Regions from separate parts of the Streptococcus zhangguiae genome, predicted to be linked through region 2. Evidence: predicted binding sites of a transcription regulator. Region 2 holds the regulator's gene; each other region holds the start of a gene.

Region 1 (4,445 bases), 370 kb from region 2:
GGACTTGAATCCTTGCATTTCAATCGACTTAAGATACATTCTTAGTTCCCTGCCTCTACTGCATTTTTCGCTGCAGCTTGTTCTGCTTGCTTTTTAGAGCGTCCCCGACCTCTGCCCAAGGCTTGATCATTCACCAACACTTCTACTTCAAAGGTTTTATCATGTGCCGGCCCTGATTCAGAAATGACCTGATAGCGAATAGCAATCTCTCCATTCACCTGCAGCATTTCTTGTAAGGCTGTTTTATAATCAGTTACCCGTTCAAAATTTCCAACTTCTAACTGAGGAATCATCACCTGATAGAGAAAGTCCTCCACGGTTTCAATTCCCTTATCTAGCAAAAGGGCTCCTAAAAAGGCCTCAAATAAATCGCCTAAAATGGTATCTCGATTGCGCCCACCTGATTTTTCTTCCCCTTTTCCCAAACGAAGGAAACGATCAAATCCACAAGCACGTGCAAAACCTGCCAAACTCTCCTCTCGAACGAAGGTTGAGCGCATTTTTGACATCTCACCTTCTGGAAATTGAGGATAGGTCTGATACAAATAACGGGAAATAATCAATTGCAGAACAGCGTCTCCTAAAAATTCCAAACGCTCGTTATGTGAAATTTTTAGAAGGCGGTGTTCATTGGCATAGGATGTGTGGGTAAAAGCTGTTTCCAGCAAGCTTACATCGGAAAAATCAATTCCAAAGTCCACAGCTAATTTTTTCTGTAATTGTTGCATAGTGACTCCTTTTTGTCTATCCCTCTTATTATACCACATTCCAAGCCCTTGTCAGTAAAACAAAGGCCAGTCTGTTCCCTACTTTCCCCTTCTCCCATAAAGAGCATACCGATGAGAAAGCAAAACTCGAAGCTTAGAGAACTGTTTTTCATCAAAGCAAGTCAAACTTGAAGTCTAGGGAAACAATTTTTTGTGAAAGAATGCAAGGCTTGAAATCTAGGGAAACAATTTCTCATCAAGAAATGCAAGACTTAAAGAATAAGGAAGGAGTTTTTCATCGAAGAAAGCGAGCAGAGAAAAAGAGAGTTTATTCCACATAATGGAAATAAACTCTCTTAATTTAATGACATGGGACAAAAGTTCCTGACCACATTATTTTTGTAGATGTAACAGTTTAGCACATATCAATAATCAGGGAATGACCATTGATACCTAAACTTGGAAATCAAAAAGCGAGGATTATCTGGTTTGTAAAACGCTGATAAGTCAACTTTCGATTAAAAAGAGGGTGGGACGACAAAATCGATTTCTACGAAATCACGATGGAGTCCCACTCCCTTATTTCCGACTTTTAACTATGCTTCTGGAGATATGTCATTTTCAATAATAACTTTAATCGCATGGTGATCTGCTGCTTTTGAGAAGACCTTGTAGGCTTCTTCAATTTCACTTAACTTGAAGTAGTGAGTGACTAATTTTTCAGGAGCAATCTTATGCGATTCCATCGCTTTCAACAATTGTGGTGTTGTATTGGTAGATACAAGACCTGTTGTTACATTGATGTTGCGAATCCATAGACGATCCAAGTCAAATTGAACTGGCACACCGTGCACTCCTGCATTGGCAATCGTACCATCAATAGCAATAATATTTTGACAGAAGTCAAATGTCGCTGGAATACCAACTGCTTCAATCGCTACATCCACACCACGTCCATCGGTTAAGTCAAAGATTTCTTGAATCGCTTTTTCTGTATCAGCTGAATTGACCTTATGTGTCGCACCAAATGAAAGGGCAGTATCCAAACGGTTATCATCCAAATCAACCATGATAATCTTTGCTGGTGAGTAGAATTGGGCAGTCAGCAAAGCTGCCAAACCAACCGGTCCTGAACCGATAATCGCGACGGTACAACCTGGCTCTACTTTACCTTTTAAAACACCAATTTCATAACCTGTTGGAAGAATGTCTGACAACATTACCAAGGCTTCATCTGACAAACCTTTTGGTGTGTGGTAAAGCGTATTGTCTGCATGCGGTACACGTAGGTATTCAGCTTGCGTACCATCAATCAAGTGACCAAAAATCCATCCACCTTCGTCTTCACAGTGAGCATAGATTCCTTTTCGACAATAGTAACATTTTCCACATGCACAGACACAAGAAACTAAAACCTTATCACCTTTTTTGAAGTTTGTAACGCCTTCACCAACTTCTTCAACAACCGCAATACCTTCGTGTCCTAAAATACGACCACTTTCAACGACAGGAACATCTCCTTTGATGATGTGAAGGTCTGTTCCACAGATAGTTGTTTTCAACATACGAACAACAGCGTCAGTCGGTTTGCGAACAACTGGTTTTTCGACATCAACAAAGGCTGCTTCGCCTGGTTTAACATATGTATAAGCTTTCATAACTTTCTCCATTTGTGAATATTTTTACCATGTTAGTATAACATACTATTTCTATTTTTTGCAAGCGCTTTCTTAAAAAATTCTTTGTTTTTTTTAAACAAAAAAGTGAGGGAGGTAGGCAAACGCGTAAAAAACCTACTAGAAACGGACTAGTAGCCTGACATACAAATTTTTCGCTTTGAGGGAGGTAGGAAGAAATTTTTTGTATTCTTTTGAATTTCTGTATGAGCACTCGAATGATGAAAGAAGAAACTTCGCTCCCCATCACTTTCTAGAATTGAATATGAGACAATCTTGGGAATTAAAAACGAACAAGTGCGTAATCAACCTTGATAACAAACTATTTTACTAAGATTGAACAGAAAATCTGGATTTATTTGCCCAGACTTATCTCCGCCTACTGGACTAATGAAGAAAAGCAGTTTACGCTAGGTCCTACTTCCATCCTAAAACAACCCGTCAGCAGCTTAAAAATATCCTTGCACGTTATCAAAAAGAGGATTTGCATCCACAAATCCTTATTTTCAACTTTCAAGGTCCACTGGACTAAGTAAAGAAAACTAGCTTGCGCTAGTTCCCATTTCCAACCTAAAACAAGCCGGACTTAGAAAACTGGACGGGACACACTGCTTCGCAGTGTTCCTATTTCCAACTTAAAAAGGTCCACCGGACCTTTTTAACCACCTAGATATGCTTTTTTGACTTCTTCTGAGGCGAGGAGTTCGTGTCCTGTTCCTGATAGGACAATTTTCCCTGTTTCAAGTACGTAGCCTCGGTCTGCGATTGAAAGTGCCTTATTGGCATTTTGTTCAATCAAGAGGACGGTTGTCCCTTGTTTTTGAATATCTTGAATAATATCAAAAATTTCTTGAATGAAAATAGGTGCAAGTCCCATAGAAGGCTCATCAAGGAGCAATAATTTTGGCTGGCTCATGAGAGCACGCCCCATCGCAAGCATTTGCTGCTCCCCTCCTGAAAGGGTTGCGGCATCTTGGTTTTTCCTTTCTTCCAAACGCGGGAAACGAGCAAAAATCTTTTTCAAATTGGCTTGATTTTCTTCACGATTGTTGCGCAAGAAAGCACCCATTTCCAAATTTTCCATAACCGTCAAACCAGCAAAAACATGGCGACCTTCTGGGACTTGAGACAAGCCATCTGCTACAATTTTACGAGCCGGAATACGTTGGATTTCATTTCCTAAAAAGCTAATTGTACCAGAAGATGGACGTACCAAGCCTGAAATGGTTCGTAAGATAGAGGTCTTGCCTGCACCATTTGCACCAATTAGTGTAACCACTTCTCCTTCATTGACTTCAAAGGATACATTTTTTACTGCTTCGATGACACCGTAATGGACGGATAAATTTTCCACTGTTAACATTGACATTAGGCCTCACCTCCAAGATAAGCTTCGATAACACGTTTATTGGTCTTGATTTCCTCTGGTGTGCCATGTGCAATCAGGCGACCATATTCCAAGACATAGATTCGTTCTGTAACTTCCATGACCAAGCTCATATCATGCTCAATCAGCATGATTGTAATGTTGAACTCATTTTTGATTTTACGAATCAATTGGGTCAATTCAGCTGTTTCCTGTGGGTTCATCCCAGCTGCTGGCTCATCAAGAAAGAGAATTTTAGGCTCAGTTGCTAAGGCACGTACAATTTCCAAACGGCGTTGTTGTCCGTAAGGAAGATTCTTGGCCAAGGTATCTGCATCCTTATCCAAATCAAAGATTTTTAAGAGTTCAATGGCTTTTTCACGCAGAGCTACCTCATTCTTGTAAAAGGCTGGTAGGCGGAAAAAACTGGCAAAGACATGGTTTTTCCCATGATTGCTTAAACCGATTAAGACATTTTCCAAAACCGTCATATCTTTAAAGAGACGAATGTTTTGGAAGGTCCGTCCCAATCCTAGAGAAGCAATTTTAGAAGGTGCCTTTCCATTTAAAGGAGTACCTGCTAGGCTAATCGTTCCTTCACTTGGCTCATAGACACCCGTCAAGAGATTAAAGAGGGTTGTCTTTCCTGCACCATTTGGACCAATTAAGCCGACCAGTTCACCCTCGTGTAATTCC
Region 2 (4,445 bases):
GCCGTTCAACCATGGGTGTAAAAGTCATGCGATTGGATGATGAGGCAAGTATTGTCACATTTGCCTTAGTGGAAGCTGCAGATGCTAAAGATTCAGAGGAAAGATAAGAGTATGAGTAAACGAACCAAAAATAGGAAGAAAAGCGGTAATTGGCGAAATATCTTAGCCGTCCTTCTCCTTCTTATTGCTATTGCATTGATTTTTAATACCTCCATTCGCAATATGGTGATTGCATGGAACAGTAATCGATACCAAGTGGCAAACGTAACGGAAGAAAGTATTGAAAAGAATAAGCAGGCTGAGACAACATTTGATTTTGATCAGGTTGAATCAATCTCGACGGAGTCAGTTTTAAAAGCCCAATGGGAATCCCAACAACTTCCAGTTATTGGTGGAATTGCCATTCCAGATTTAAACGTGAATTTGCCAATTTTCAAAGGATTATCAAATGTCGCTTTAATGTATGGAGCGGGAACGATGAAAGAAACGCAAGAAATGGGACAAGGAAACTATTCGCTTGCGAGTCATCATATTTTTGGGATTACTGGAGCTAGTGAAACACTTTTTTCACCACTTGAAAAAGCAAAGGAAGGAATGAAAATTTATCTGACGGATAAACAAAATGTCTATACCTATGTAGTGACAAGTGTTCAATCTGTGACTCCTGAAAGTGTCTATGTGATTGATGATGTAGAAGGTCAAACAGAGATTACGCTTGTGACATGTGAAGATTTTGAAGCCACAATGAGGACAATCGTCAAAGGAAGACTAGAGAGTAGCATTCCTTACAATGAGACACCAAAAGATGTATTAAAACATTTTGAAAAACAATATAATCAGCTACAATTATAAAAGGTTGGGATACTATTTCCCTTCCTTTTATTTTTTTACGAATAATACTGGTAGAGAGAAAAAAGGAGGATGAAAGATGTATAAGGTATCATTTCAAGAAGAGAAGTTATTGCCGAGGGAACGTTTATTAGAGGTAGGTGCAGAGCGCCTCAGTAATCAAGAATTATTGGCTATTTTACTTCGTACAGGGACTCGGAATCAACCAGTTTCAGTTCTTTCCAATCATCTACTCTCAAAAGTAACCAGCCTGGCCATGTTACGAGAGTTATCCATTACTGAGTTACAAGAATTGGCAGGTATTGGACAGGTTAAAGCAATTGAAATCAAAGCGATGATTGAATTAGGCAGCCGAATTAACCAGTCTGCCTTGCTTGCTGAAACACAAATTGTAGGTAGTGAGCTCCTTGCTAGAAGAATGATGCAAGAAATTGGATCTAACAAGCAGGAGCACCTTGTAGCCATTTATTTGGATACACAAAATAAAATTATTAGTCAGCGGACCATTTTTATCGGTAGTGTGAATCGTAGTATTGCAGAGCCTAGAGAAATCTTGCACTACGCAGTCAAAAGCATGGCTACGTCACTGATTATTGTTCATAATCATCCTTCCGGCTTTGTTCAACCAAGTCAAAACGATTTAGCCTTCACAGAGAAACTAAAAAAGTCCTGTGAGATACTAGGACTTATTCTTTTAGATCATTTAATTGTTGGAAAATCGAACTACTATAGTTTACGAGAAGAACACCAGCTTGATTAGAAGTTTTGGACAAAATAGTTAAAAAGGGATTGAGATGCTACTTGGTTCTCGTAGAGCATTTCAGGATGCCATTGAACACCCAAAAACGGTGTTTGTTCCGTCATGATGACAGCTTCTATTATCTGGTCTTCTGACTGACCGATGACCTGTAAAGGAGTTGCCAATTGGTCTATAGCCTGTCTATGGAAGGAATTAACCATTGGTTTTTCTCCGTAAATCGTCGAAAGTGGCGTGTCCGGTTGGAGATGTATTGGGTGTGACGGACTATTTGCAGCACTCGTTTGCCAATGATTCGGTATTTCTTGATGTAGGCTACCACCCATAGCAACATTAAAAAGTTGCATTCCTCGACAGATACCTAAAATGGGTTTTTGTTGCTTAATAGCTTCCTCGATGAGTGCCATCTCAAAGCGATCACGATTGGGATGATAGTTCTCACTTTCAATCGTCTTTTCTTGTCCGTAATAATGTGGTAAAACATTTTGTCCGCCTGTCAGAATGAGTTTATCAATCATACGGATATAACTTTGTACTAAATCAGGAGAAACAATTGGTAAGATAAGAGGAATTCCCCCAGCAGTTTCAATTGCCCTGACAAAACTAGTTGCTGCGTAGGATAGGAGTGGCTCGGTATCATCGGTTGCATTGAGAAATTCATTACCAGAAATACCGATAATTGGTTTTGTCATAAAAACTAGCCCTTTCTCATGAAATAAAGCAGTGTTTGCAACTCGCTCGTTAAATCAACATATTGTACGACGACATCTTTGGGTACAGATAAGTTGACAGGTGAGAAACTCAAGATTCCCTTGACTCCAGCTTGAACAAGGATATTGGCAACTTCTTGGGCCTTGGTGCTAGGTACTGTTAAGATAGCGGTTTGGGCATTTGCCTCCTTCATTCTTTCTTCGATTTCTGAAATTCCATAGATAGGGACGTTTTCATCAATAGTACCGACGGCTGGGTGATTATCTGCCTCAAAGGCCATGATAATTTTCATTTTATTCCGTTCATGGAAACGATAATGAAGGAGAGCCAGACCCATATTGCCAACCCCAACCAGCATGACATTCGTGATGGAATTATCATTTAAGATATCAGCGAAGAAATCCATCAATTTTTTGACATCGTAACCAAATCCTCGGCGACCTAATTCACCAAAGTAAGAAAAGTCACGACGGACAGTGGCAGAATCAATTCCAATAGCTTCTGCAATTTCCTTTGAACTCGCTTTTTCAATATTTCCAGCATGAAATCGTTTAAATACGCGATAATAGATTGATAAACGTTTGGCAGTAGCACGGGGGATTGGTGTATTTTTTTCGTTTTTCACAATCTTTTTTGCTCCTTTCGATAACTAATTCTATTTTAGTAAAGGTTTGTGAAAAAAGCAACAGATTACACCTAAAAATACAGAAAAAACAAGAATTGCTTCTTGTTTTTTTAGTGATTCTTTGGATCAATTGATTTGAGATAGCGATATAAATCGCCTACCAATCCTTGATAACCCAAGTCATTACCGTCTTGAGTGAGCGAGAGCACGTTTAGGTTATCAGGAATGGTCACACAACCAGAAAAAGCAAGGAGTAGGGCATCAAAATTGCCAAAAGTTTGTGAGCGGATTTGCTGATAAGAATCTTGATAACGTAGCTCAATCATGCTTTTGTACTTTCTTTTGTGAAAATATCTCGGTCAACTAAGCTATCCATGAGGAAGTAAAATTTTTCTTGGATAACTGCATTGCCACCTGCTTTAAAAATATCCACCAAGCGTAAGCCAGATTTATCTGTGATATTGATTTTAAAAGCTGTTAAATCTTTGTTGATGATAATTTTTAAGAGAAAACCTTGATTAGAGTTGGGAATTTCTTCTAGCATACGTGTTAATTGATAATTACCAACTTGGGTTTGTTCAAATGTATTGTCACGTAAGGTGAATTTTTTGATAGCTGGGTGAATCGAGTAGGTATAGTCACAATTTTTTAGGGTTACAGATGTTGTAAAAGCCATTAACAAATGCCTCCGATGATTTTATGTAGTTGATTGATGAGGAAATCTAGTTCCTCTTTGGTATTTTCATGTGAAAAGCTAATCCGAATGGATTCTTTTAGGCGGTGGGAATCTTTTCCGTATAGAGCCTCTAAGACATGGCTATTTTGAATTACACCAGCAGTACAGGCAGAACCACTAGAAACAGCAATTCCTGCAAGATCTAGACGCATGAGCACTTGCTCATTGAGCTGATTGGGAAAACCAATATTGACAACGTAGGGAAGTGTTGGACCTACTTCATTGAGGTAATGCTGAAGAGCTTTCAGATTTTTTAATAGATAGTCTTTTAAGGTCGAAACGCTATTGAAATGTTCTTCTAGCTGAGCTGTTTGTTCTTTCAAAGCTGTCGCCATAGCTGCAATTCCTGCTAGATTTTCTGTTCCTGCCCGGTGTTGTTGCTCTTGGCGTCCTCCGTGAATCAGAGAGTCAAATCGAGGGATGCGGCTGTAAAGGAAGCCTACTCCTTTTGGTCCATGAAACTTATGGGCAGCAGCAGAGAGAAAATCGATTCCCAGTTGTTCCGGTGAAATTGCGACTTTTCCGATTGCTTGGACAGCATCTACATGAAAAACAGCCTGATGTTTGGAAAGTATTTCACCGATTTCTTTGATAGGTAGCAGCAGCCCAGTCTCATTGTTGGCATACATGGCACTAACTAGAATGGTATCTGGACGCAAGGCTTCCTGAATCTGCTGGGCGGAAATCCTTTGATTGATCGGTTGAATATAGGTCACTTCAAAGCCGAATCGCTCACGTAAATACTCCATTGTGTGAAGAACAGCATG
Region 3 (4,445 bases), 910 kb from region 2:
TCAACGAACTCGAAACCAGCCACCAACTCTACCAAACTATAAATATCCAAATACACATCTTTATAGAAGAGATGTTCTGGGCCATCCACTACACCACGGATAATCTGTCCCTTGACTGTATTTCCTCGAACATCTCGAGGGCCGTCAAGAGAATAGCCAGACTGACCACGTACATCCATTGAAACGATACCATAGCCTGCTGTCGTATAAGACAACATATCCGCCCAGTCAAATCCTCGTCCCATGTAGCCATGGAAATGGAAAATCACAGGAGATTTTTCAGCTCCCTTTGGCACAACCATACGGGCATAAATCTTACCACCATTGGTTCCGTCAAATTGAATTTCATAACACTCGACCGTCGGAAGACCGAATTCTTTTTCAATCAAGCGATAGTCTACAGGAAGTTTTAACTCTGCAATCGCACGATTCCAAAATTCATCAAAATCGGATGGTACTTCATCACGACCACGATAGGTTCGCATTTCTTCTATTATCAGGGGATCTCTCATCTTTTTAATCCCTTTCTATATTTTATGTAAGCCTTTACATTTAGTATACCACTTCTTTAAATATTTTCAACATTTTTATAACAAAAAGAAAGTAGTTCCGAAAATACTTTTAAAAAACCTATTTTTTATCAAACAGCTATTCATATTGAAACTACTTTCTTTTTGATAAAAAATAGAAGAGTGAAAAGAAACTTTTCACTCTTCTACTGTATTTTATTGGGGGAATCCTTGGTGATTATTTTAGACGACCTGGGCGTTCCTTGTAACCATAATAAGCATCTTCAATGATTTCTTGCATATGGTCAACCATTGGTAAACGTGGATTTGCAGGAGAACATTGATCCTCATAGGCAAGGAAGGCCAAATCACGTGCTGCTTCTTTCCATTCTTTTTCATCAATCCCTTGATCTTTGAAGTTCATCTTGATACCAATGCGTTCACCGAGTTCATAAACCGCTTTGGCATAAGAAGCTACCCCTTCTTCTGGTGTAGAAGCTGGAAGGCCAAGCATTTTTGCAATGTCTTGGTATTTCTCATCTGCACGGTAGTAATTGTACTTAGGCCATGTTGCAGTCTTAGCTGGACGAGTACCATTGTAACGAATGACATACGGTAAGAGAATGGCATTGGTGCGTCCATGGATAGTATGGAATTTACCACCAATCTTATGTGCCATTGAGTGAGAAATTCCTAGGAAGGCGTTAGCAAAAGCCATACCTGCAATAGTAGAAGCATTGTGCATCTTCTCACGAGATTCAAAATCAGCATTCTTAACAGAACTTTCAAGACTTTCAAAGACCAAGCGAATGGCTTGCAAGGCTAGACCATCTGTGTAATCGTTCGCCATTTGTGATACATAGGCTTCTGTCGCATGAGTTAAGACGTCCATACCTGTATCAGCTGCAATAAAGCCTGGAACAGTCATGACAAGCGCTGGATCCACAATCGCTACGGTCGGTGTCAATGAATAGTCTGCAATTGGGTACTTACGGTTATTTGCCTTATCAGAGATAACAGCAAATGGTGTTACTTCTGATCCTGTACCAGATGTTGTTGGAATAGCGACAAATTTCGTCTTCTTACCTAATTCTGGGAATTTGAAGGCACGTTTGCGAATATCCATGAATTTTTGAACTAAGTCATGGAAGTCAACTGTTGGTTGCTCATAGAAGAGCCACATAACCTTGGCAGCATCCATTGGAGAACCTCCCCCAAGGGCGATGATGGTATCCGGTTTGAAGCTACGCATCAACTCTGTACCCTTGTAGACAGTTGTAATATCTGGATCAGGTTCTACATCCGCAAAAATTTGGTATACCACCTTATTGCGACGAAGTTCTAGCTGTTCAAGAATTCGTTCTAAGAACCCAAGTTCAACCATGGCATGGTCTGTGACAATCATCACCCGTTCTACATCGCGACATTTTTGAAGATACTGAATCGAATCGCGCTCGAAGTATGTTTTTGAAGGAACTTTAAACCATTGCATATTATTTCTACGTCTTCCTACTTTTTTGATGTTCAAGAGATTAATAGCACTCACATTATCACCGACAGAGTTACGCCCATAAGAGCCACAGCCTAGTGTCAATGATGGTAAGAAGGCATTGTAAACATCTCCGATTCCACCAAAGGTAGATGGAGAATTGCAAATGACACGAATAGCACGTACGGCTTGCCCAAATTCTTTAGCCAATTCTTCGTCTGCTGTGTGAATCGCTGCAGAATGACCGAGTCCGTGGAATTCCACCATTTGGCGCGCTTTATTGATTCCGTCTTCGCGAGATTCCGATTTCAAAACAGCAATAACTGGAGATAATTTTTCACGAGTTAGCGGTTCTTTTTCGCCTACTTCTTTACATTCCGCTGCTAGGATATTCGTTCCTTCTGGTACCGTAAATCCTGCTTGCTCAGCAATCCAAACTGCTGATTTCCCAACAATATTTGGATTGAGTTTGGCTTCTGCACAGTTTTTACCATTGGCTTTTGCCCCAAAGCAGAACTCTTCTAACAAGGCTTTTTCTTTTTTATTCACAAAATAGGTATGATATGATTTGAATTCTGCGACAAATTCATCATAGATTTCTTTATCGATAATCACTGCTTGCTCAGAGGCACAGACCATTCCGTTATCAAATGATTTAGACATGACAATATCATGAGCTGCCTGACGAATATTAGCAGATTTTTCAACATAAGCAGGAACATTACCTGCACCCACACCAAGAGCTGGTTTTCCACATGAGTAGGCTGCACGCACCATGGCATTTCCACCTGTTGCAAGGATTGTCGCAATTCCGTCATGATTCATCAACTCAGATGTTGCTTCCATAGATGGTTTTGTAATCCACTGTATACAGTTTTCAGGAGCACCCGCTGCAATCGCAGCATCACGAACAATTTGAGCCGCATGTGCTGAAGATTCTTGTGCAGATGGGTGAAAAGCAAAGACGATTGGATTACGGGTTTTCAGAGCAATCAATGATTTGAAGATAGCTGTTGAAGTTGGATTCGTTGTTGGAGTAATACCACAAACCACACCAACTGGTTCTGCAATCAAGGTCAATCCATTGACATCATCTTCTTCAATGATACCAACTGTTTTTGTATGACGCATATTATTGACAACATGTTCGCAGGCAAACAGATTTTTTGTCGCCTTGTCTTCAAAAACGCCACGCCCAGTTTCCTCAAAAGCATGAAGAGCTAAGGCACCATGTTGATCAAGCGCTGCTACTGATGCTTTTGCAACAATATAGTCTACCTGCTCTTGATTCAACCGACGAAACTCCTCCAGGGCCACTAAACCTTTTTGCACAAGACTATCAACATGCGCACGAGCTTCTACTAATTTTTCCTCTGGTGATACTGTTTTCTCAGCCATCTATGATTCCTCCAAATTGTTTTCTGTCAACTTTCTTTTGTTAACTTTTTCACAAATATATTCTACACCTTTTCTTTTGTTTTGTAAATAGTTTGTTAAAAAATTCACAAAGAATTCCGGTAAGATTTGTGATTTTTTCACTAATATGCTTGTAAAACAAGGAATTTTCAATTGAATTTGTGAAAATTTTATAAAACTTTTTTTATTTCACAAATGAAAACCAGGAAAATTTTACGACATTTTCCTGGTTTTCATTGATTATTTGCCGATTTTTTCCATGATTTCCTTGAAATTTGTTTCTAATTCTTCCAAGTTCACAATGACTTCTTCTCGTGTTTGATTATTTTTAACGGTAACTTGACCTTGCTCCATCTCACTTTGACCAAGAGCAATAAGGGCTGTCGCCTTCAATTGATCAGCAGATTTAAATTGTGCCTTGAGTTTTCGACCCAAGTAATCACGTTCGACCTTAAATCCTTGATTACGAAGAGCTTGAGTAATTTCCAAAGCCTTACCATTTACTTCTTGTCCCAAGACAGCGATGTACACATCCAATTCCTCTGCCACAGGTAACTCAACTCCCTGCTTTTCAAGAACGAGAAGCAAACGCTCCATTCCCATTCCAAAACCAAAAGCTGGCGTTGCTGGTCCTTCAAAATACTCCACTAGCCCATCGTAGCGTCCACCCGCACAAATGGTTAATTCACTACCAGACACCTCTGTAACAAATTCAAAAATCGTGTGGTTATAATAATCCAAGCCACGAACCATGTTGGTATTGATAACATAGTCAATTCCAAGACTTTCAAGCATTTCCCGAACACTATCAAAATGCGCCTGACTTTCCTCGTCCAAGTAATCCAAAATAGACGGTGCATTCTCAACTGCTAGCTTATCTTCTTTTTCCTTACTATCTAGAACACGGAGAGGATTTTCCTCCAAACGGCGTTGGCTATCTTTCGATAAAGTTGCTTTCAGTGGCGTTAAATAATCAATCAAAGCCTGACGATAAGCGGTACGGCTTGCACTACTTCCCAAGGTATTCAAGT

The links. The regulator Rex, encoded in region 2, represses fermentation and respiration genes when NADH is low (regulators of the CRP and FNR family bind a similar motif). The targets are predictions, from matches to a motif close to TTGTGAANTANTTCACAA.
Region 1: the regulator Rex is predicted to act here: its motif matches at 2,378-2,395, upstream of J5M87_RS07030 (zinc-dependent alcohol dehydrogenase family protein).
Region 3: the regulator Rex is predicted to act here: its motif matches at 3,489-3,506, upstream of adhE (bifunctional acetaldehyde-CoA/alcohol dehydrogenase).

What each region holds. Positions count from the first base shown of each region.
Region 1 covers NZ_CP072115.1:1,478,757-1,483,201, forward strand. Annotated here, with positions in the region: gene smc (chromosome segregation protein SMC) at 1-39, opposite strand, end outside; gene rnc (ribonuclease III) at 42-728, opposite strand; gene J5M87_RS07030 (zinc-dependent alcohol dehydrogenase family protein) at 1,304-2,365, opposite strand; gene J5M87_RS07035 (ABC transporter ATP-binding protein) at 3,042-3,752, opposite strand; gene J5M87_RS07040 (ABC transporter ATP-binding protein) at 3,752-4,445, opposite strand, start outside.
Region 2 covers NZ_CP072115.1:1,105,251-1,109,695, reverse strand. Annotated here, with positions in the region: gene gyrA (DNA gyrase subunit A) at 1-107, shown strand, start outside; gene J5M87_RS05385 (class A sortase) at 112-852, shown strand; gene radC (RadC family protein) at 929-1,609, shown strand; gene J5M87_RS05375 (gamma-glutamyl-gamma-aminobutyrate hydrolase family protein) at 1,606-2,298, opposite strand; gene J5M87_RS05370 (redox-sensing transcriptional repressor Rex) at 2,304-2,942, opposite strand; gene J5M87_RS05365 (DUF4649 family protein) at 3,053-3,268, opposite strand; gene J5M87_RS05360 (DUF1831 domain-containing protein) at 3,265-3,618, opposite strand; gene J5M87_RS05355 (cysteine desulfurase family protein) at 3,618-4,445, opposite strand, start outside.
Region 3 covers NZ_CP072115.1:197,910-202,354, reverse strand. Annotated here, with positions in the region: gene J5M87_RS01145 (acetylxylan esterase) at 1-512, opposite strand, end outside; gene adhE (bifunctional acetaldehyde-CoA/alcohol dehydrogenase) at 748-3,396, opposite strand; gene hisS (histidine--tRNA ligase) at 3,655-4,445, opposite strand, start outside.